4 regions of the Pseudarthrobacter sp. NPDC080039 genome follow, and region 2 is predicted to be linked to each of the others. Evidence: predicted binding sites of a transcription regulator. Region 2 holds the regulator's gene; each other region holds the start of a gene.

Region 1 (5,784 bases), on a different contig from region 2:
TGCCCGACATGGGGATTTTGAAAAACTAGTCAAGGAGACTCTCATGTTGCTTTGGATCGCCATTATCATCGCTGTTCTCTGGCTTCTCGGACTGCTGGCAAACATCGGCGGCGGCCTCATTCACATTCTTTTGGTCATCGCAGTAATCGTCCTGATCTTCCACTTCGTCACAGCCCGGCGACGCGTTTAGGCAGGAAGCGTCAAGACGCGACGGTTCCGGCAGTAACGAGGTCCCGCCGCTGGCAGTGCGCCGGCGGCGGGACCTGCTGTTTTCAGGCCGCCTTGACCAGGGGGAGTTCGTCCCAGTGCGTGGTGTAGCGGGGCGAGCGCATCCCACGTTTCATGGTCCAGTCCAGGCCGGACCTGATACCGGCGTGCCCCAGGCCGATGGAGCCGCGGCCAAACCGCCTGCTCACGTCGTCGAGCAGGGGGCCGATGCCGCGTGCCTCGTGCCGGTTTTCGAACGGCGCCAGGGGCGGCTGGTTTCCTGAAGGCCGCAGGTCGGTGAGCATGAGGCCCGCCTTGGCGTACTTGAGTCCTTCCCGGATTTTGGGCAGCAGCGCGTGCGCCGCCTTGGTGAGCAGCAGTGGATCCGCCGTGGGCATGGGCAGCGGAACACACACCGACGGGTAGGCCTGTTCATGATTCCGGAAGGGCGACGTGGCCGCGAAGGCCGTCAGCACTTTCGCCTGCAGCCCGTGTTTGGCCAGCCGGGCGCTCGCCTGCTGTGCGTAGATGCTTAACACCTCGCGCAGGCCGGCAGAGGTGGTCACGGGAGTGGCGAAGGAGCGGGAAAAGATCAGTTGGTCGCGCCCGATCCGCTCCTCCTCCATAGGGATGCAGGGTGTGCCGCGCAGTTCCAGGACGGTTCGCATCAGCACCACGGAGAACCTGTCCCTGATCATGACAGGATCCGCGCGGACCAGGTCCAGGACGGTGAAGATCCCCAATACGTTCAGGCGCTTGCTGAGCCGGCCGGCGATGCCCCAGACCTCATCGACGGGCAGCCGGCCCATCAACCCCTCCCGCACCTCGGCCGGGACCGATTCCCACACGCAGACGCCGCCAAAAGCGGGATTGTTCTTGGCCCACTGGTTGCAGAGTTTGGCAAGGGTCTTGGTGGGGGCGATGCCCACGCAAACAGGCACCCCCACATGCCGGCGCACGGATTCTTTGATCCTGGCGCCCAGGGCCAGCAACTGCCCGGTGTCTCCTTTGACGCCCAGGAACGCCTCATCAATGCTGTACACCTCCAGCCAGGCCGAATACCTGCCCAGCAGTTCCATGACACGGGCGCTGATGTCCCCGTAAAGCTCGTAGTTGCTGGATTTTGCCACCAGCCCCCATTCTTCGGCGCGCGGCGCAAGCTTGAACCAGGGCTCGCCGGTGGCAATGCCCAGTGCCTTCGCCTCCGGGGAGCGCGTCACGGCGCAGCCGTCATTGTTGGACAGCACCACCAGCGGACGCCCCTCCAGTGAGGGGTCGAACGCCCGCTCCGCGGAGGCGTAGAAACAGTTGACGTCCACGTGCGCAATCTGCGGCATCTGCCGCATGGGGGCCGGCCTAGCCATGCCGCTGCTCCCGAGGACCCCGTACCTCAGACATGGTGCAGGCACCTGGTGGCCACGCCCCAGACGGTCAGCTCGGACAGCGCGGGCACGTGGATGTCCGGATACTTGGGATTCTCTGCCTGCAGCACCACACCGCTGCCGGTGATGCGGAGGCGTTTGACGGTTAGTTCACCGTCCAGTACCGCGATCACCACAGATCCGTCCCTGGGTTCGAGCGCCCGGTTCACGATCAGTTCGTCGCCGTCGCTGATGCCGGCGCCCTCCATGGAGTCGCCAGTCACCCGCACCACGAAGGTGCTGGTGATGTCCTTGATCAAGTGTGCGTTCAGGTCGATCCGGCCGTCGAAGTAGTCCTGGGCCGGGGACGGAAAGCCTGCCGCCACCGGCACGGGCGAGATGAGCACCGAAAACAAGGAGGCGCCCGCCTCTATCACGCGGGGACCGATAATAACGCCCACAACACACCCTTATTCGAAAATATGTTCGATAGTTCAGTGTAGCCCCGGAGGCTGACAACGGGCAGTCTTCCGCGAACTGCCACCATGGGGGCGCCCACGCCCCCGTAGACTTGCAGGATGCGGCTGGTTGCAAGCGATATCGACGGAACAATCCTTGGGCATGACGGAAAGATCAGCCCCCGCACCATCCGCGCCTTCCACGCCTGCCGGGATGCCGGCGTCGAACTTGTCTTCGTCACGGGACGGCCGCCGCGATGGCTGCACCCGCTGGAAGAGCAGCTGGGCCACACGGGGCGGGTGATTTGCTCCAACGGAGCTGTGGTCTGGGACCTCGAGGCCAACCGCCTGGTCTCTGCCCGCACCCTGCCCACCGATACCGTCATGGAAGCCCGCCGCATCATCAAGGCGCTCCGGCCGGCCGCGCTGTTCGCCGCCGAAACGCTGACCGGCTTCCACCTGGAACCGGGCTTCATCGAAAACGAGTCCAGCGAGCTTCTTGCCGAATTCACCCCGGCGCCGCTGGCGGACACGCTCACGGACAACGACTCCGTGGTGAAGTTCCTCGCCATCGTCCGGGAGGGAACGCCGGACGACTTCCTCGCCGAGGTGGCTCCCGCCGTCGGGCACCTGGCCGCTGCCACCCACTCCTCGCCCGGCGTCGCCATGCTGGAACTGTCGCTGCCCGGGGTGAACAAGGCAGTCACGCTCGCCGAATATGCGTCCGGGCTGGGCATCGATGCCGCCGACGTGGTGGCCTTCGGGGACATGCCCAACGACATCGAAATGCTCCGCTGGGCGGGCCACGGCTACGCGATGGCCAGCGGACACCCGGAGGCCATCAGGGCGGCGGGTCAGCGGGCGCCGCATTTTGACGACGACGGCGTGGCCCAGGTTCTGGAGGCCAGGCTCGCTTCCCTGGGCGTCCAGTTCTCCTGACCCCGCGCCTGGTGCCCGTTGCCAACTTCACAGCCTGCGCTCACCTGGCGTTTACCTTCCCGCCGTAGCGTGAAGCGTGCAGGGCCGGCAGCCTCCCGCCGGCTCGAAGGGGGTAATAATGGCAAGGAATGCATGGCAACACGCGGCCAATGCGCCGCTGGGCACGGCAACGCCCGCCCCGCACTGGAAGCAGCTGCGGCAGGGTGACCGCGTCCGGGTCCTGTTTTCGCCCGGGTTTGAAGCAGGTGGCGTGGTGGACACCGTTACGCCGGACCACACCGCTGTGTGGGTCCACCTCGACGGCGGCCGCGGCCGGACCATGCTGCACTGCAGCGACGGCGTCGACATCGTGGCCTGCCGCGAGACCGCATGCCGGGACTGACGGCGGGGTCCGGGCCCGCGCGGCGGAGTACGCTCGCAGTGTGACCCTGCCCTTCTTCCAGCACCCCGACGACGCCGGGCGGCAGCTTCCCATCGCCATGGCCCACCGCGGGTTCTCTGCCGAGGGGCTCGAAAACTCGATGGCCGCGTTCCGGGCCGGCGTGGACCTGGGATTCCGTTACCTCGAAACGGACGTGCACACCACGGCCGACGGCGTGCTGCTGCTTTTCCACGACGAGAGCCTGGACCGGGTGACGGACGGCAGCGGCCGGGTGGCGGAGCTGCCGCACACGGAGGTGGCCAAGGCCCGGATCGGCGGCCAGGAGCCCATTCCCACGTTTGACGAACTGGTCACGGGGCTGCCAGAGGCCCGGCTGAACCTTGACGTCAAGGACTGGGGGTCGGTGCGCAGCACGGCGGCCGCCATTGAGCGGCACCAGGTGCACCACCGTGTTCTGGTGACCAGTTTCTCGGACCGGCGGCGACGGGCGGTGCTGAAGCTGCTCAGCCGCCCTGTTGCCTCCTCTGCGGGAGTGGGTTCAAACGCGCTCTTCACCCTGCTGGGCCCGGCGCTTCCCCGCCCGGTGTTCCGCCGCCTGATGCGGCGGGTGCTGCGGGATGTTCATGCGCTGCAGGTTCCCGTCCGCTATGGGCGGCTCCCCGTTGTTACCCGGGGCTTCCTCCGCCGGGCCCACGACCTGGGCCTGGTGGTGCACGTGTGGACCATCAACGAGGAGGACGAGATGCACCGGCTCCTGGAGCTGGGCGTGGACGGCATCGTCACGGACCGGGCGGACCTGCTCCGCGACGTGCTGCTTGCCCGGGGCCAGTGGCCCCACGGGCCGGAGGGCTAACCCCGGCCCGTGCTGGTGGACGGATCCGCGTCTCCTTCGGTGGGGTCTGCCCGCAACTCGTCAGGATTGCTGTCGGGAAGTCCTGCCGGTCCAGCCGCTGTTCTCCCGCCGCCGGTGGGCGCCGACGCGTCGCCGGCCAGTCCGCCGTCGTCCGTCCTGTCGTTGTGCGCGCTGTCATTGTCGGTCTCGTCGACGTCCCCGCCCAGCGGGCTGGTGGACAACGGCGCGGGGGCGGCGCCGGCCTTGAGGCCCGGGGCCTTCTGCTTCTCCGCCTCCATCGCGTTCGAACCTTCGCTGAGCGACGAGTGGACCTCCACGTCGTCATTGGGGTCCGCCGGATCAGGCACGTCCATCTTCTCGGTCGGCTTGGACGTCCCGGCCAGGTCCTCCATGGCGTTTTCCGCTGCCTTGCCGATGCTGTCGCCGATTCCCATGTGACTGCTCCTTCCGACATCGCATGCCGGCGCGCCCCAGCGGCGTCCCGGCCCTACTCCTCCAGAATTATCAGCATGCTTACAATTAGTCCAGTGCTGGGGAATCCAACCACAGCCGGAGAGGAAGGAAGAGCAACATGGGCACTTACCATCCCGAAAACGACCCCGCCAACCCGGACCGTCCCGGGAAGGACAATGTGGGCGCGGCGCAGCCGCACCTGGCCGAACAGCGAAGCCGCGAGGCGGGCGGCTCACCCAACCCCGACCCCGCGGAAGGCAATGTCACCGGTCTGGAGCCGGGCGGGGGAGTGCCTCCCGGCGAGACCCCGCCGGCCGAGGACCAGATGAGCAGGGACCAGGGACACTCCGAATAGCCCTTACAGGCCAGGGAGGGGGCGGCGCGCCTGCCGCACGCCGTTCCCGCCCTGCCGTGCGCTGATTCCTAGGAAGTCTTCTTGCCCCGGCCGGTCCGTGACCTGCCCGGGCCCGCCAACTGACGCTCCAAGCCATCAAGGTCAAGGCGCGTGTTCCAGGCCGCCCAGTCCTCCGGGCGCACTGAGGGCCTGCCCAGCAGGAAGCCCTGGCCGGCGCTGATGCCCAGCTCAGTCAGGGTCTTCAGCTCGCCCACCGTCTCGATGCCCTCGGCCACCAGGGTGATGCCGATCTGGTCGGTGAAGTCCACCAGGCAGGCGGCCAGGTCACGCTGGAGTCCGTCCTTGTCTACGTCGCCGATGACGTTGCGGCCCACCTTGAGGAAGTCCGGGCGCAGGTGGAGCATGCGGCTGAGTGCGCCGGCCCCGGTGTGGGTATCGTCAACAGCGATCCGCAGCCCCTGCTCCCGCAGCGGATTGATGGCGGAAATAAACTGCAGGTACTCCTCTTCCGGAATGTCCTCGGTCAATTCCAGAACCACCCGGTCAACGGACAGGTCAATGTGCTCGAACAGTTCCGGAAGCCGCGGATCCGTGCAGGACGTGGGGGAAATGTTGAGTGAGACATATAGGTTTTCCGGCAGGCCGCGGGCAGCAGCTGCCGCGGATCCGAGGGCAGAAAATTCAAGGTTTGCCCCGAGGCCCACCGCCGCGGCCTCGGCAAACCAAAGTTCAGCAGTGGCGCCGTCGTCGCTGACGAAGCGTGAGAGGGCTTCCAC
Region 2 (5,784 bases):
TGGAGCGGCCCGTGAAGGTTGCCTTGGTCAAAGGGCGGTCCAATTACGTTTGCCGCCACAAGCTCGAAGGCGGTTTCCCCTCCGAGGAGCCGTCGGAAGGGCAGCTCTTCTCACTGGGTGAGGACACCAGCGTTCCGCACTTCGCCGCTGCCGTTGGGGGCCCGTCGTCGCAGCTTGGCAGGGAAGTGGTGCGGCTCCGCGAGTGGGCAGAGAAGACAACCACCGGCGACCGGGACGAGCTCCTGCCTGGTGTGACCGACCGGGCCTGGCGCCAGGTCTCCGTGACGTCCATGGAATGCCTGGGCGCCCAGAAATGCCCCTTGGCCGCAGAGTGTTTCAGTGAACTGGCGCGGCAGGACGCGGCCGAGGCGGACGTGGTGGTGACCAACCATGCCATGCTTGCCGTCAGCGCTTTCGAGGGACTCGCAGTACTGCCTGAATACGACGTCGTGGTGGTTGACGAAGCGCACGAACTGCAGGACCGGGTGACCGGCGCAGTCTCGGGGCAACTTTCGGTCGCCATGGTCCACGCTGCCGCTGCCGGCGCCCGGAAGCACACTGCCATCACCGTTGACGCCTTGAACGCGGCCGCCGCCAATCTTGAGCTGGCACTCGCCGGGGCGCCAAGCGGCTTGCTTCCCAATGGCCTGAACGATGAGCAGCTTGACTGCGTGGACCAGTTGCGCGAGGCGTGCCGGGCCGCACTGTCCGATTCCAAGGGGGACAGCAACACTACAGCCGACGGCGGGCGGCAGCTCGCGCGGTCCCGCCTCATGCTTATTTTGGAACTGTGCGAGCGGCTTATCGCCGCCAGGGAAAACCGGGAAGTGGTCTGGTTTTCCCGCGCCAGCACCTTCGATCCCGGACAGGGATACTCGCCGCCGGACGAGAACGCGCCGGTGCTGGTCAACATCGCGCCGTTGTCCGTGGCCGGAAGGTTGCGGGAAGGGCTCTTTGCGGGGCACACCGTGGTGTTGACGTCCGCTACCCTCGCGATCGGCTCGGCCTTCGAACCTGCGGCGGGTGGACTGGGCCTCCTGGGTGAGGGGGCGCCAAGCTGGAAGGGCGTGGACGTCGGGTCGCCCTTCGACTATCCCAAACAGGGCATCCTCTACGTGGCCGGCCACCTGCCCAAACCCGGGCGCGGCGTGTCTCCGGAGGCGCTGGAGGAACTGGAAGCGCTCATCAAGGCATCGGGCGGCGGCGCATTGTGCCTCTTCTCCTCCCGCCGGGCGGCTGAAGAAGCAGCGGACGCCCTGCGGCCGAGGCTGGACGTGACGGTCCTGTGCCAAGGCGAGTCGACCATGACCGCCCTGGTCAAGCAGTTCGCCGATGAGCCCGATACCTGCCTTTTCGGGACCATGTCCCTGTGGCAGGGAGTCGACGTGCCCGGAGGCTCCTGCCGCCTTGTGGTAATCGACCGAATTCCGTTTCCGCGGCCGGATGATCCGCTGATGACGGCACGGTCGCGGGCAGTGGCGCAGGCGGGCGGGAACGGGTTCATGTCTGTTTCGGCCACGCACGCCGCGATCCGGCTGGCGCAGGGGGCCGGCCGGCTGATCCGGTCACCGGGGGACAAAGGTGTGGTGGCCGTGCTGGACTCGCGGCTGGCCACCGAGCGCTATGCCGGTTTTCTCCGGGGCGCCCTGCCGCCGTTCTGGGCAACTACCGACCGCAGCAAGGCGCTGGCGGCGCTCAGCCGGCTGGGCGCCGACGCGTCGAGGTAGCTGCGGGAGCCCGGAGACGGTTCCTGCAGTGCCCGGTGGAGCGTCGCAGGAACAGCCGGCTCCCCGAGGAGTCAGAGGGAGCGCAGGACCGAGACGACCTTGCCCATGATGGTGGCGTGGTCGCCCAGGATGGGTTCGTACTGGGTGTTCTGGGGGAGCAGCCACGTGTGGCCGTCGCGCTGCCGGAACGTCTTGACGGTTGCTTCGTCGTCGAGCAGTGCAGCAACGATGTCGCCGTTGGCAGCGTCAGCCTGCCGCCGGACCACCACCCAGTCGCCGTCGCAAATGGCCGCGTCCACCATGGAGTCACCGGCCACCCTCAGCATGAAGAGTTCACCTTGACCAACCAGTTGGCGGGGAAGGGGCATGACGTCTTCAACGAGTTGTTCAGCCAGGATCGGTCCGCCGGCAGCAATCCGGCCCACCAGCGGGACCATCGCCGTATCGAGTGCGGTGGGTAGTTCAGCCACGGTGGCGCCGCCCGATGCAGCCTGGGGTGCGGGGGACGTGCCGGCCGCTTTGCCGCCGCCGTCCAGGGTGAGGGGCATCAGTACTTCCATGGCACGCGGCCGTTTGGGGTCGCGCCGGAGGTAACCCAGCTTCTCCAATTGCGAGAGCTGGTGGGTGACGCTCGACAGGCTTGCCAATCCCACGGTATCGCCGATTTCCCGCATGGAGGGCGGATACCCATTCTCATTCACTGAGCGCTGGATGGTTTCGAGGATCTTTTTCTGCCGGGGTGTCAGCCCCTTGGCGGTCCTCTTGGATTGCGGGGCGGTCCTGCCCCCGGCGGCTGCTGCTGCCATATTCGCCGATGCCTTTCGCTTGCCGCCGGTTCTTCCGCTTTTGCTGTGCTGCAGCGCCGCCCGGAAGGACTCCCACTGTCATTGTCAGACCCTGCTGTTCAACTTCAGGGGTGGTTGTTCTCTGGTTCAAAGCTAGGCCAGCCACACTGCTTTTTCAAACATTTGTTCTAGCGAGTCTCGACAATGTTCGTTGATAAGTGCTAAAACTGAATCAAGCAAGTTCGAACATGTGTTCTAACCGATGCGCCAGTTATTCGAAGATGTGGCCGGAAAAGTTTCCGCCCGTACCCCGGATCCCCAGGCGCCGGAAGAACACCCGGGCAGCACGGCAGGTCCAGGAGGGCTCAGTTCATGTCAGCTATATCTCTTCACCAGGTTTCACTCCCGTCAGCACCCCTGCGGCTAACGCGACGGGGCAGGATCGTCCTGATTGGGGTCCCGCTTGTTGTCATTGCCGTGCTATTGCTGTCCCTGGCCGGCATCTTCCATTCGCCGGCCAAGGCCTCTGATTCGGCCTCAGACCTGGCGGTCACGCCCACGCTCACCGTGACCGTGCAGCCGGGACAGTCCCTGTGGGCTATTGCCAGTGCGGTGGCACCGGACCGGGACGCCAGGGACGTCGTGGCGGACATCGTCCAGCTCAACAACCTCAGGGCCGGGTCCGTGCTGCCTGGCCAGCAGTTGTTCGTCCCCACCCGTTGAGTATGCGCCTTTTTCGGGCGAGGCCTGCCTGGGCCGCGGTGGGGCGCCGGGGAGGGCGGAGAACCGTCACATTTTCCGGTCGTTGCCGAGGCAACTAAACTGTTCAGGTGAACGACCAGCTAGAACGTCTGAACCGGCTTCCCCTCCGCAGCAACCTTCGCGGCCTCACCCCCTACGGGGCGCCCCAACTGGACGTCCCCATCCTCCTGAACGTCAATGAGAACACCCATGGTGTTCCGGCTGACGTCCGCGCCGCCATCAGCGCCGCCGTTACGGAGGCCGCTGCAGGGCTCAACCGCTACCCGGACCGCGAGTTCACCAAGCTTCGGAAGGCTCTGGCGGAATACCTTGGACACGGCCTGGATGAATCCAACGTGTGGGCAGCCAACGGCTCCAACGAAGTGCTTCAGCAAATTCTCCAGGCTTTTGGCGGTCCCGGCCGGACCGCGCTGGGCTTCCCGCCCACGTACTCCATGTACCCCCTGCTCGCGAGCGGAACCGACACCCAGTACATCACCGGCGAGCGCGGCGAGGGGTACGACCTCAGCGCAGAGTCAGCTGCCCGCCAGGTCAGGGAACTGCAGCCGAACATCGTCTTCCTTTGCTCGCCCAACAACCCCACCGGCACCGGACTGGGGCTGGACGTTGTGGAAGCCGTCTACGAGGCCGGCACGGACAGCCAGGCCATCGTGATCGTGGATGAGGCCTACCACGAGTTTGCCCATGACGGAACGCCAAGCGCCCTGACCCTGCTGCCGGGCAGGGAGCGGTTGATCGTGTCCCGCACCATGAGCAAGGCCTTCGCCCTGGCGGGAGCCAGGCTTGGCTACATGGCCGCTGCGCCCGAAGTCACCGATGCCCTGCGGCTGGTACGCCTCCCGTACCACCTGTCCGCCATCACCCAGGCCACCGCGCTTGCCGCCCTGGAACACCGCGAAGCCCTGATGGCCGACGTGCAGGACATCAAGGCCCAGCGGGACCGGATCGTGGCCGAACTGACCAGGATGGGGCTCACGCCGGCTGCGTCCGACTCGAACTACGTGTTCTTCGGCGGACTGGAGAATCCCCACCAGGTGTGGCAGGAACTGCTGGATGCCGGGGTGCTGATCCGGGATGTCGGCATCCCCGGGCACCTGAGGGTCACTGCAGGTACTGAGGCGGAAACCACAGCCTTCCTTACCTCCCTGGAACGCATCCTTGCGGGCCGGGCCGCGCTTCCCGCCTAGACTTGATATTGCGGCGCTGGGCGCCCTGAACCACTTCTTCTCCCACTAAGGATCCTTCACCATGAGTCCAACCGGATCGAATACGGCCGCGGCCCGGACCGCCCGCATGGAGCGAGCCACCAGTGAGTCCTCCGTACTCGTGGAGATCAACCTCGATGGAACCGGTGTATCGGACATCGACACCTCGGTGCCGTTTTACGATCACATGCTCACAGCCCTCTGCAAGCACTCCCTGATCGACATGACGGTCAAGGCCACCGGCGACATCCACATCGATGTCCACCACACGGTGGAGGATGTGGCCATCACCTTCGGCGAAGTCCTGCGGACTGCCCTGGGCAACAAGGCCGGAATCCGCCGGTTCGGCGAGGCCACCGTGCCCCTGGATGAGGCCCTCGCGAACGCGGTCGTGGACGTATCCGGCCGGCCCTACCTTGTTCATGGCGGCGAACCCGCCGGGCAGGAGTACCACCTGATCGGCGGCCACTTCACGGGGTCACTGACCCGCCACGTCTTCGAAGCCATCACGCTGCACGCCGGCATTTGCCTGCACATGAACGTGCTGGCCGGCCGGGACCCGCACCACATCGTCGAGGCACAGTTCAAAGCCTTCGCCCGGGCTCTCCGTGCCGCCGTCGAGCCCGATCCGCGCGTTGAGGGCATCCCTTCCACCAAGGGCGCGCTGTGAGCGGGCAGGTCCTCAAGGACGGGGCCATCATTGACCCCACGGCGTCGCAAAAGCTGCCCTCCCCCGAGGGCAAGCCCACCGTCACTGTGCTGGATTACGGTTCGGGGAACGTCAGGTCAGCAGTGCGCGCGCTGGAAAGGGCAGGCGCTGAAGTAATCCTGAGCGCCAAGCCGGAGGACGTGCTGAACGCGGACGGCCTGGTTGTTCCCGGCGTTGGCGCCTTCGAGACGGTGATGCGCGAACTCAAGGCCGTGGATGGCATCCGGCTCATTGGCAGGCGTATTGCAGGGGGACGTCCCGTCCTGGGCATCTGCGTTGGCCTGCAGGTCCTTTTCGAAGCCGGAGTGGAACACGGGACCGAAGCCGAGGGCATCGGCGAGTGGCCCGGCAAAGTGGAGGCCCTCCCCGCGGAAGTCGTTCCGCACATGGGCTGGAACACAGTGAAGGTTCCCGAGGGCTCCAAGCTCTTTGCCGGCGTCGAAAACGAGCGGTTCTATTTTGTGCACTCGTATGGCGTGCAGGAATGGAACTTCGACGTCATCCAGCCGCGGATGGCACCGCCCCTGGTCACCTGGTCCGAGCATGGCGCCCCTTTCATCGCCGCAGTCGAGAACGGCCCGCTTTGCGCCACTCAG
Region 3 (5,784 bases), on a different contig from region 2:
AGCGGGCCATGACGCAGCTCTTTGCCCGTTTTGGCGGCATGGGCTTCGCCGAACTGCGCGAAGTGGACCCGCGGGAGTTCCGCGACTTTGCGGTGGAGTTCGGTGACGTGGTCCGCTCCCTGCCGTTCCAGCTTCCCGAGAACTTCCTGCTCATCATCCGGGCCATGTCGCTGACGTCCGGCGTTTGCAGTGCCCTGGACGAGCGGTTCAACCTTTGGGATTCGGTGGAACCGTATGCGGCGCAATTGCTGCGCGACGAACGCGGCAACCTGGTGCAGGATGTGGCGCGCCAGGCCCTCGACGCTGCAGGTGTTGCCCTGCGCCTGCCGGGAAGGCTTGACGCCCTTGCCGCCCGTATGGAGGAGGGGTCACTGCAGGTTGCCGTCCCGCGGCTGGAGCGCCAGGCCGCCCGCGTGGAAAAGGCCGTACGACGCTCCGCTTCCGCCGTTGTCTTCGGTTCCCTGCTGGTCGCCGGTGCCATCGTGCGCGCCGATGACCTGGTGCTGGGCAATGTGCTGATGGCTGTCTCCGCAGTCCCTTTACTGCATGCGCTGTGGGTAGGGCGCCGGCGTTAAGGCTGCTGCCGACGTCGGGCGTAACCTAGGTGAGGCCTCTCCGGCCGCCACCGTCGAACCTGCCGGCACTGAACCTGCCGACGCCTGAGCCCAAGGGAGTTTCACCACGATGCACCACACGGGAACCGGACTCCGCACGCTCACCGTGGTCCGCCAGGACCTGTCGCTCGGCGCCGGCCGGGACCTGGAGTTCGGACTCGAGCTGCTGGCCAGGGCAAGGAGTGGAAGCGTAGGCCCCACCCTGCGGCTGTACCGCCCGGCCCCCACCGTGGCATTCGGACAGCGGGACACCCGGCTGCCCGGCTTTGATGCGGCAGCGCAGGCCTGCCGGGACAATGGCTTTGAACCACTGGTCCGCAGGGCCGGGGGGCGCGCAGCGGCCTACCACCAGGGCACCCTGGTAGTGGACCACGTCGAACCGGATGCGGACGCCGTTGCCGGGTCCAAAGCGCGGTTCGGCTACTTCGGGGAGCTCTTTGCGCGGGCCCTGCAGCGCGTCGGTGTTCAGGCGGCGGTGGGGGAAATTCCGGGGGAGTACTGTCCCGGCGAATTCAGCGTACACGGCACCGACCCGGCGGACAGCTCGCGGCAGGTGAAATTGGTGGGAACTGCCCAACGGGTGGTGTCCGGCGGCTGGCTCTTCAGCTCAGTCATCGTGGTGGAAAATTCCGCCCCCATCCGCAAAGTCCTCACAGACACGTATGCGGCCCTGGGCCTGGACTGGGACCCCGCCACCGCCGGCGCCGCGGATGACCTGGTGCCCGGAGTGGATGTCGCGGCCGTTGAGCAGGCCCTCCTGGAAACGTATGCGGGCCATGCCACCCTGGAAACTGCTTCGTTCAGCAGCCTGGGGGCATGACCCGCATCAGTCCTGCGGCGGCGCCGCCGGTGGAGTGCCTAGGCGGCCAGGCGGCTCTTGACCTCGGCAGCCGACGGGTTCGTGGCCGCGGTGCCGTCCGGGAAGAGAACCGTGGGAACGGTGCGGTTGCCGCCGTTGAGCTGCTCCACGAGTTCGGCGGTGCCGTCAACCTCTTCGATGTTGATTTCGGTGTAGCCGATGCCCTGCGCATCCAGCTGCTTCTTCAGCCGGTTGCAGTAGCCGCACCAGGTGGTGGAAAACATGGTGATGGTGCCGGATTCGGGAGTGAAGTCCACAGGGATCTCCTAAATGTCGCTTGAAAGGTTTCCTTACGGTCAACGGTAGCGCGGCTTTCGGTATTCCCTGGTGTTGTTGCGCCGCGGAGGGGCCTGTATGGCATCCCTGCCCAAGCAGCACCGTTCAAGCAGCCCCGCCCGGCGGGGCCGGTCATCACACGGTGACCGTGCCGGCGTCGTCCACTGCCCACGCGGGGTTGTACGCCACTTCCCAGCGGAAGCCGTCGGGATCTGCGAAGTACCCCGTGTAGCCGCCCCACGGCTGGGTGACCGGCTCCGCAATGATGGCAGCGCCTGCTGCCGCCGCCTCTTCCATGACGGTGTCCACCTCTGCAGGGCTTTGACAGTTATGGCTGAGGGTGATGCAGGGAACGCCGGCGGGTGCGTTGGTGAGGGCCTCCGCCTGCATCTGGCGCGCGTCCCACAGTGAAAGCACCAGACCATGGTTCACCTGGATGAAGAGCACCTCCCCGGTAACTTCGCGGTGGACGGGCCAGCCAAGGCCATCGACATAGAAGGCGCGGGAATCCTGGACGCTGCGGACACCGAGGGAGATAAAGTCGACTCTGGGCTGCATGCTTCGATACTGTCAGATGATGGCGACAATTCAAGGAAACGATAGGGATGCCCGGGCCGACAGGGAACAGCTCGCTGCCGTCCGGGTTGCCGTTGACGAGGTGGACGAGCAGATTGTCACCCTCATCGCGCGCCGCGAACGGCTGATCAGGATTGCCGGGACGCTCAAGGGTGATGACGCTGAAGTACGGGCCCCTGGCCGGGTGGAACGCATCATCGAACATGTGCGCTCCGCGGCCGAAAAAAAGGACATCGACCCGGACATTGTGGAGTCAACCTACCGGGCGATGATCTCAGCGTTCATCGAACTTGAACTGAAGATCCACAAAGAAAACAGCTAGCAGATGGGTGGAGGAGGCCCTAAAGGGCTTCCTCCACCGGCACTCCATGCTGGAACTCCCGTCCGTCCGCCTCGCTGAATGCGGACAGCACATGGCTCTGTCCGAGCCCGTTCAAGGCTGTCAGGGGAAAGCTTCCAGTGATGCTGTTTTCCGAATGGGAAACTCCTGCCAGGTCGTAGTCTTCCTCGATTCCCTGGTCACGGTTGAACGAGTAGCAGGCGATGGCCTCCCCGTTCATGAACTCGATGCACAGCCGGCGCTGTAAGGAATAGTCCGGTGAGGCTCCCATCAGGCCCACCACGTAGGCGCCGGATCCCGGAATGGCGCCATCGATATCGAATGTGGCTACCAGCGTGGAGTCCTGGGTCTTGATGCTTGCCTGCTTCAGGAGTGCGTCATCGGTACTCATGCCATCATCCTGCTCCCTGCCGCACGCCCCGTCCACCCCCGGCTATTTTTTACTTCCCACCCGGCGTAGACTGGCTTTATTCGAATACATATTCGAATACCAGTACAGGAAGCTCGTCCGGGAGGTGTGCATGGGCATGTTCAGCGAATCCGTTGACGTGGTGTGTTCCGCTTCCGGTCAGCCTGAATCTTTGACATGGGCTGGCAGGCCCTACGCTCTCTGCGCAGAACCCGTGCGCTGGTACGAACGCCGGCAGTGGTGGGCTGAGGACAGCAGGGCACCACTGGGAAGCGGGGCAGGTGTGGTGGACCACGAAATCTGGCGGGTCCAGGTCCTGCCTGTCGGCTGGACATCCCGCCCCGGAGCTCCGGAAGACGCCGCCGGAGTGGAACCCCTCACCCTTGACCTGACCCGCCATATCCGAAGCGGCCGCTGGCGCCTGCTGCGGATCCATGACGGTTTACGCCACAGAACTGCTTGAACGCGGAACAGCATGAGTTTCACCCACCTTCACGTCTCCACTGCGTTCAGTGCCCACTACGGCGTCTCCTGGCCAGAGGAACTTGCCATGGCAGCCGCCGCGGACGGCGCTACCGCCCTTGCCTGCACAGACAGGGACGGCCTCTACGGAACCATTAAGCACCTCAAAGCCTGTATGGCTGCGGGCATCGACCCCATCGTTGGGGTGGACCTTGCAGTATTTGACGACGACGGCGATCACCGTACGCAGGTCTCCGGCAGGGTAGTGGTCCTCGCCCGGGGCCACAACAACGGCGCAGGGTACCGGGCGCTCTGCCGGCTGGTGTCCGATGCCCATGCCAGGACCTCAGGGAAAGCAGGGGGAGCGGTACCTGCCGCGGTCACCCGCGCCGAACTCGCTTCCCGTACCCTTGACCCCCAAACCCTTAAACCGGTGCTGACCGTCCTGCTGGGCCCTGACTCAGATGTGGGACGGGCCATGGGTGGACGGCGCTACCTGCGTCCCCGCACCCTGTTCAAAAAATGGGTGGACGCAATGCCGGCAGGAACGGTGGTGGCGGAAATCGTCTCCCAGCTCAGTGCACCGGGGACGCCATTCAGCACTGCGCATGCTGTCCGCATGCTCAGGCTGGCCGAGGAACACCACATACCTGCCATCATCACCAACGCTGTGCGGTACTGCGCGGCGGATGGAGCACCCACAGCCGACGTCCTTGACTCTGCACGGACCCTGAAGTCACTGCCGGAACTGGCGGGCGAGCCGCTCCTTCAGCCCACCGGACAGGGATGGCTGAAAACCCGGGAACAGATGCTGGGGCTGGGCAGGGAAATCATTTCCGCTGCAGGGTATGGGGCCGCGGACCTTAGGCAGCTGATGGCACAGACAGAGGCGCTCGCCGACCTCTGCCGCATCGATCCCGTCAACGACATGGGCTGGAAGCAGCCCGTGGTGCCGGAGGCATCCGTCATCGGCATCAACCAGGATCCCCACGCCGAACTTATCCAGCGCTGCCAGGCAGGAATCGGCAGGCGTTTCCCTGGCGTCAACGGTATGGCGGAACAGGCAGTACTTGCCCGGCTGGACCATGAGCTGGGGATCATCCACAACCTTGGCTTCTCTTCCTACTTCCTGACGGTGGCTGAGGTTTCCCGGATGATCCAGGATATGGGGGTCAGGGCTGCTGCCAGGGGGTCGGGGGCCTCCAGCCTGGTCAACTACCTGATCGAGGTCAGCCATGTGAACCCGCTCCAGCATGACCTGATTTTTGAACGCTTCCTCTCCAATGACCGCGCCACCCTTCCCGATATTGACATCGACGTCGAAAGCGCTGAGCGCCACAACGTCTACCGCCGGATTTTTGAACGCTTTGGATCCGAGCGGGTCACCCTGATGAGCATGCAGAACGGATACCGGGCACGGGGAGCAGTGCGCGACGCCGGCCTGGCGCTGGGCATGGACGACGACGAAGTGGGGGAGATTGCCAAGCAGTTGTGGCGGTTTTCCGCGCGGAAGTTCCGTGAGGCGCTGCAGGAAAAACCCGAGCTGCGGGAATTTGCGGGCCGGGTTGAGCGGCGCGACACCGATGGGAACCAGCAGTTGGATCTCCTGGTGGACCTGACCGAACGGCTCGACCGGCTCCCAAGGCATATTTCCATGCACCCCTGCGGAGTGATCCTGGGAGATGCCACGCTCCTGGACCGTACCCCGGTCCAGCCAAGCGGCCTGGGACTGCCCATGAGCCAGTTCGATAAACATGACATGGACCCCATGGGAATGCTCAAGCTCGATGTGCTGGGCGTCCGGATGCAAAGTGCCATGGCGTTCGCCGTCCGGGAGATTATCCGGATACACCCCGGCAAAGAGGAAGTGGTGGCGGCAGGCGGCCACCCGCAAGGCCCTGACGGCTCCGGGCCCGACTACATAGCGGCCGATGGCAGGATCGACCTCAATGCTGTTCCCCTCGACGACGAAGCTACCTATGAGCTGATCCGGAGCACCCACACCCTTGGCTGCTTCCAGATTGAATCCCCCGGGCAGCGGGAACTGATTGGCAAGATGGCGCCAAGGGAGTTCAACGACCTCATCATCGACATCTCGCTGTTCCGCCCGGGCCCCATGAAATCGGACATGGTGCGGCCCTTCCTGGAACACCGGCACGGGTTCGCTCCTGAGGTCTATCCCCACCCGGACCTCAAACCGGTGCTTCAGGAAACCCATGGCGTCACGGTCTTCCACGAGCAGATCCTC
Region 4 (5,784 bases), on a different contig from region 2:
GCTCCACCATCTCGAAGAACACACTGCCCACCGTGGCCGTATAGAAGTGCAGGAATTCGCCGTCGGCGTCGCGGTCGAACAGCAGGTTGAGTTCCTGGAGGGTGGCCAGGAATTCCGGCTCAAGATCAAACCGGGCGTCAAGGTCCTCGTAGTAGTTGGCCGGGATCTGCAGGAATTCCAGGCCCCGGTCCCGCGCGGCGCGGGCCGTTGCCACGAGGTCGTCCACGGCGAAGGCGATGTGCTCCTGGTAGGTCTTGCGGGCCTCGTTCCGCGCCTGCTGGATGGGGGCGAGGTTCAGGACGAGCCGAACCGCACCGTGGGAGGTCTGCATGACCTGGGAACGGACCAGGCCGCTGGGGCTGGGCACCTCGGCGAACGGCTGCGGCTCCAGGGCCAGGGCGCTGGTGTAGAAGAGGACGGCCTCGTCGAAGTGCTGCCACGGCTGGGCGAGGTTGACGTGGTCAATGACCGCACTGGCCCCCGCGGAGGGGTGTTCCAGCCCTTCCCCAAATTCGTGCGTCCAGGCAGCCGTTCCGTCCGGGCTGCCCTGGCAGAGGAAGATCTCGGTGGAGTCCGGCGCGGAAATGCCCTGGAACACTTCCTCGTCCGCCTGGACCTTGCGGGCCACCACCGGGGCCTTGAGCTGCTGCGCCCGGGCGGAGGCAATCACGGGGGAATCGACGTCGAACCCCAGCGCCGCGATGGCGGGTTCCGCGTGCCGCGCCGCCTGTTCATTGATGATCACCCGGGCCTGGCCCATGGTCCACAGCTGGACGTCCTTGGTGCGGTGCCGGCCCTCGAACGCGAAGCCGAGCTGGCCAAGGAGCTTCTCCAGCTGCGCGGTATCGTCCGCCTTCACTTCGGCGAAGTTGAACCCGGCTGGTTCGTTCACCTTGGGCAGCGTGGCCAGTTCCATGGGATAACGACGGCGGTTCGCGCCGCCGCTGCCCTGCGCGGCGTCCGTGGAGGTGCCCGCGAGCCACTTGGCGCTCTGTTCCTCCAGCCAGATGAGCGAGCGCATGGCGTCCACCGCGGTGCGTTCGACGTCGGACTGCCGGAAGACGTCGTTGAAGACCTCCAGCGAGACCGGCCCGGTGTAGCCGGCGCGGACCACGTGGCCCATGAACTTGGCCAGCTCGAACTGCCCCTCACCCGGGAAGACCCGGTAGTGGCGGCTCCAGGACAGGACGTCCATGGAGAGCTTGGGGGCGTCGGCTACCTGGACGAAGAAGATCTTGTCCGGGTTGAAGGCCTCGATGTGGGAGGTCTCCCAGTCGCGGGACAGGATGTGGAAGGAGTCCAGGCAGGTGCCGAGGTTGGGGTGGTCCACCATCTCCACGAGGCGGTGGGCGTGCTCGTAGTCGTTGACGTACTTGCCCCAGGCCAGTGCCTCGTAGGCGACTTTGATGCCGTGGTCGCCGGCGAGGTTGGCGAGCTGCGCCAGCTGTTCGGCGCGGACGGTGTCGTCGTCAATCGTGGCGGTGGCAACGTTGGAGCAGACCAGGACAGTGTCCATGCCCAGGCGGGACATGAGCTTGAATTTCGCTTCCGCGCGGCGGAGGTTGGCTTTCAGCAGGTCAGGGGTGACGCCGTCGAAATCCCGGAACGGCTGGTACAGGTCCAGGCCCAGGCCCAGGTCCGCGGCCATCATGCGTACCTCTTCGGGGCTGAGGGGCGAGGTAACCAAGTCCTGCTCGAAGATCTCGATGCCGTCGAAGCCCGCGATGGCGCAGGCGTGCATCTTTTCCTTCAGCGTGCCGGAGAGGCAGACGGTGGCGATTCCAGTGCGCATCAGGCGGCCACCTCCTCGGCGGCCACGAGTTCGAGGAAGTGCGAGCGCATGCGGTCAGGATCCGCGACCAGGCCGGTGAAGATGCGGAACGCGTCGGCGGCCTGGCCCACGGCCATGCGACCGCCGTCCAGGACGTCGCAGCCTTTGGCGCGGGCGCCGCGCACCAGTTCGGTCTCGATGGGCCGGTAGACAATATCCGCCACCCAGTGCCGGGATTCGACCAGGTCGAGGTCCAGGGGGACCCCGGGGTGGGCTGCCATCCCCACCGGGGTGCAGTGCACCAGGCCGTCGGCCAGGGGCATCAGCTGCGGCAGCTCCGCCGTCGCGCCTGCCTTGATGGTGCGGCCGGGGAAGAAGCCGGACAGCTCGGCTGCCCGGGCTGCGGCCCGCGCGGGGTCAACATCCACCAGGTGCAGCGTGCGGACTCCGGCGGTCAGCAGGGCATAGGCGACGGCGGAGCCGGCGCCACCGGCGCCAAGCTGCACCACGCGGTCCAGCCTGGCTCCGGGCAGGCCGGTAGCCAGCGCTGCAGCGAAGCCCGAGAAGTCGGTGTTGTGGCCGATGAAGCGGCCGTCGCGGATGACCACGGTGTTGACGGCGCCCAGCCGGCGGGCGTCCGGGCTCACCTCATCGAGGTGTTGAAGGACCAGCTGCTTGCAGGGGTGCGTGATGTTCAGGCCATTGAAGCCCAGGGTGCGGGCGCTCTGCAGGATGGCGCCCACAGACTCACCGGGCAGTCCCAGCTCCAGAAGGTCGATAGGCCGGTACAGGTAGCGCAGGCCCTGCACGTCGCCTTCCCGTTCGTGCATGGGCGGCGTGAGCGAGGGCATCACGCCATCACCAACCAGTCCCACGAGGTAGGACTCAGTTCGATTGCTCATGCGGGCAGCTCCTTTGGTACGGCACCGGATACGCATAACTGGCTGCGTAGCGGGTGATAGGGATTACAGTACAGCAAATGTTCACTTATCGCACTAGTGTTCTAGATACGAACAAATTGGGCAGGAAGAGCCCGCGACCCGGATGACTCCTACCGTTGCGGCAGCCGGGCGGCCAGTTCTGCGGCAGCTTCCTGCAGCAGGGGCACGTGGGCGGTCAGCCCCTCGAGGTCCAGCCGGAACACCGGCACGGCAGTTGCCAGCGAAGCGAAGGCATGCCCCTGGTCATTGAGCAGCGGTACGGCCACCGCGCGCATGCCGGCCTCGTTTTCCTCGTCCATGACGGCGTAGCCCTGTCGGCGCACCTTCTCGATTTCAGCCCTGAAGGCATCGCGGTCCGTGATGGATTTCCCGGTGAGCGCCTCCAGCGGAAGCTCGGCCAGCAGCTTTTCACGCTCCGCATCCTCCGCGAACGCCACCAGGGCCTTGCCCACCGCCGTAGTGGAGAGCGACCCGAGGTGGCCGGGGTCGCTGGTCACGCGGAAAGTCTGCGGCCCATCCACCTTGCTGACGGTCAGGTGGTGCAGGCCGTCGCGGACACTGAGGATGGTTGCTTCGCCGGTTTGCTCAGTGACGCGGCGGAGGATGGGCATGGCCGTCCCGGCAAAGCCATGGTGGTTGGAGACACGCTGTCCCAACTGGAAGATTCTCAGGCCCAGGTGGTAGCGGCGCCCGTCCGGCTCATAGTCGACAAAGCCATCGCGGGTCAGGGAGCCAAGCAGCCGGTAGGTGGTGCTGAACGGAAGCTCCGCCCGGCGCGATATGTCCGCGGCGGTAGCGCCACGCGGTTCGTCACCCAGCAGGACGAGCAGGCCAAGGGCCTTGCCCACCATGTCCGTGCGGTCCGCAGGACGCGCGCCGACCTTCCCCGCCGGAGGCATGGCATTTACGGGTTCTGCGGCCGTTGCGGCGACAGCGGATTCTTCATTGGCCGCTGTGGTTTGGTTCACACTCATAACTCCATATTGCCACAATGTGAGAGCTGCTTCTAGATGATGATTATTTTTCTTGACAGGTGACAGCCCTCACAGTCATAGTTTCTATATCGCACAAGTAGCTCCCACAATGTGGCTACTTATGCCGGGTCTTTTCCGGACTCCAGCCGCATCGCACCCCGCCCGCACCAAGGCAGCGGCGGCTGCGACCCCCAGATCCATCCGCGACAATGTCGTCACACCAAAGGAACACCATGAGCAAGACACTTCCGTCCGCAGGGGCGGGTGCCCTCACCTCCGCCGGGACGCCCAGGAAGGCTGCCCTCGCCAGCTTCCTCGGCAGCGCCGTCGAGTACTACGACTTCTTTATCTTTGGCTCCGCAGCGGCGCTGATCTTTCCCACCGTCTTCTTCCCCAGTGCGGATGCCAACGCTGCCATCATGTCCTTCGCCACCTTCGGGTTCGCCTACGTGGCCCGGCCCATCGGCGCCATCATCCTGGGCCACTTCGGCGACCGGGTGGGCCGCCAGAAGGTCCTGATGTTCACTTTGGTGCTCATGGGTGCATCCACCTTCGTCATCGGCTGCCTGCCGGACTTCCGCACGGTTGGCTGGTGGGCTCCGGCCCTGCTGGTACTGGCCCGCCTCTGCCAGGGCCTCTCCGCCGCGGGAGAGCAGGCCGGCGCTTCTTCCATGACCCTGGAGCACGCCCCGGACAACCGCCGTTCATTCTTCACCTCGTGGACCCTCACCGGCACCCAGGGCGGCCAGATCCTCGCAGCCCTGGTATTCATCCCCGTCCTGACCCTGCCGGATGAGATCAAGTTCGGCATCGGCTGGCGCATCCCGTTCTGGCTCAGCGCCGCCGTGGTTGTTGTAGCGTTCCTGATCCGCCGCACCCTGCACGAACCGCCCGCCTTCGAAGAGGCCCGGAAGACAGCCCAGATCGCCAAGCTGCCCGTAGCGGACCTGCTCAAGGGCCACTGGCGCGACGTGCTCCGCGTGATCTGCTGCGCATTCATCGCCGCGGTCTCCACCGTTTTCGGCACCCTGGCCATCAGCTACGCCAAGACCGTGGCCGGCGTGGACGGCACCACTACCCTGTGGCTGGTGGTTGCTGCCAACATCGTGGCCCTGGGCACCCAGCCGTTCTTTGGGATGCTGGCGGACAGGATCGGCCGCAAGCCCGTCTTCATCTACGGCGCCCTGGCCAGCGCCGTCCTCACGCCCGTGTTCCTGCTGAGCCTGGAGTCCCACAGCGTCCCCCTGATGTTCCTGGCCGCGATCGGTTACTTCTCCGGCGGCTACGCAGCCGCCAACGCGGTCTGGCCATCTTTCTACGCGGAAATGTTCAGCACGAAGGTCCGCTTCTCCGGCCTGGCCATCGGAACCCAGCTGGGCTTCCTGATGGCAGGCTTCGCACCGGCCATCGTGGCTGCGATGGGCGGCATCAAGCCCGGCGGCTGGGTGCAGATCACCATCTTCACCGGCATCATCTGCGCCGTTGCGGCTGTGTCCGCCCTGACCGCCAAGGAATCCTTCCGGACCCCCACCAAGGAACTGGGCCTGAAGTAGGGGCGCCCCCACCCTAGTCACGAAACCGGCGAAGCCCGCCACCCCCAGGAATGGCCAGGGGGTGGCGGGCTTGGTCGTGGGCTGGAGGGCCAGCGAAAAGCAGGCTAGATCGTGCTCGGCGATGGCTCCATGGCGCTGGCAGTCTCGACGTTCCGGCGTTTCCTCATCAGGACTGCGAAGTAAACCGCGGCCGCAGCCCCCACCAGCCCAATGCCGGCCGTGACAAGGAAGAACAAACTATTTGCCCCTGCCACATCGTCACCGAAGGCGGTGTAGATAGCGCCACTGATCTGCGGAATAACGATGTCGGGGAGGTAACCCACGAAGGAAATGATTCCGATGGCCACACCGGTCGCCGCGGCAGGGACACGGCAATCATCAAGCAGTGACCAGTAGATCCCACGGATTGCGTACAGGAAGAGGCCAACAACCACCACCAACACGTAGGCCAGGCCATTCGAACCGCTTGGCAGGAGGCTCAGGCTGATGAACCCGAGGGCTGCGACAACCATTGAAACCGCCAGGACCCGGCTCTTGCCGAGCCT

Evidence for each region. Region 2 encodes LexA, which represses DNA repair genes until DNA is damaged. Its sites were predicted from a motif close to TCGAACANNTGTTCGA; they were not measured.
Region 1: umuD (translesion error-prone DNA polymerase V autoproteolytic subunit) is a predicted target of LexA. The motif match lies at 2,043-2,058, and genes of this name have one in related genera.
Region 3: AB0313_RS01650 (DUF6504 family protein) is a predicted target of LexA. The motif match lies at 3,137-3,152, and genes of this name have one in related genera.
Region 4: AB0313_RS10430 (shikimate dehydrogenase) is a predicted target of LexA. The motif match lies at 2,762-2,777, and genes of this name have one in related genera.

The regions. Positions count from the first base shown of each region.
Region 1 covers NZ_JBFBKY010000016.1:11,991-17,774, reverse strand. Annotated here, with positions in the region: gene AB0313_RS15725 (lmo0937 family membrane protein) at 44-190, shown strand; gene AB0313_RS15720 (Y-family DNA polymerase) at 273-1,553, opposite strand; gene umuD (translesion error-prone DNA polymerase V autoproteolytic subunit) at 1,598-2,029, opposite strand; gene AB0313_RS15710 (HAD family hydrolase) at 2,147-2,965, shown strand; gene AB0313_RS15705 (hypothetical protein) at 3,084-3,347, shown strand; gene AB0313_RS15700 (glycerophosphodiester phosphodiesterase) at 3,388-4,200, shown strand; gene AB0313_RS15695 (hypothetical protein) at 4,197-4,634, opposite strand; gene AB0313_RS15690 (DUF6480 family protein) at 4,772-5,008, shown strand; gene AB0313_RS15685 (EAL domain-containing protein) at 5,077-5,784, opposite strand, start outside.
Region 2 covers NZ_JBFBKY010000008.1:131,762-137,545, forward strand. Annotated here, with positions in the region: gene AB0313_RS11690 (ATP-dependent DNA helicase) at 1-1,727, shown strand, start outside; gene lexA (transcriptional repressor LexA) at 1,799-2,533, opposite strand; gene AB0313_RS11700 (LysM peptidoglycan-binding domain-containing protein) at 2,885-3,235, shown strand; gene AB0313_RS11705 (histidinol-phosphate transaminase) at 3,343-4,461, shown strand; gene hisB (imidazoleglycerol-phosphate dehydratase HisB) at 4,523-5,149, shown strand; gene hisH (imidazole glycerol phosphate synthase subunit HisH) at 5,146-5,784, shown strand, end outside.
Region 3 covers NZ_JBFBKY010000001.1:360,845-366,628, reverse strand. Annotated here, with positions in the region: gene AB0313_RS01680 (AarF/UbiB family protein) at 1-575, shown strand, start outside; gene AB0313_RS01675 (lipoate--protein ligase family protein) at 685-1,434, shown strand; gene AB0313_RS01670 (mycoredoxin) at 1,473-1,730, opposite strand; gene AB0313_RS01665 (VOC family protein) at 1,885-2,307, opposite strand; gene AB0313_RS01660 (chorismate mutase) at 2,324-2,647, shown strand; gene AB0313_RS01655 (hypothetical protein) at 2,667-3,056, opposite strand; gene AB0313_RS01650 (DUF6504 family protein) at 3,187-3,537, shown strand; gene dnaE (DNA polymerase III subunit alpha) at 3,550-5,784, shown strand, end outside.
Region 4 covers NZ_JBFBKY010000007.1:89,739-95,522, forward strand. Annotated here, with positions in the region: gene AB0313_RS10425 (TIM barrel protein) at 1-1,792, opposite strand, end outside; gene AB0313_RS10430 (shikimate dehydrogenase) at 1,792-2,673, opposite strand; gene AB0313_RS10435 (IclR family transcriptional regulator) at 2,823-3,611, opposite strand; gene AB0313_RS10440 (MFS transporter) at 3,920-5,239, shown strand; gene AB0313_RS10445 (MFS transporter) at 5,344-5,784, opposite strand, start outside.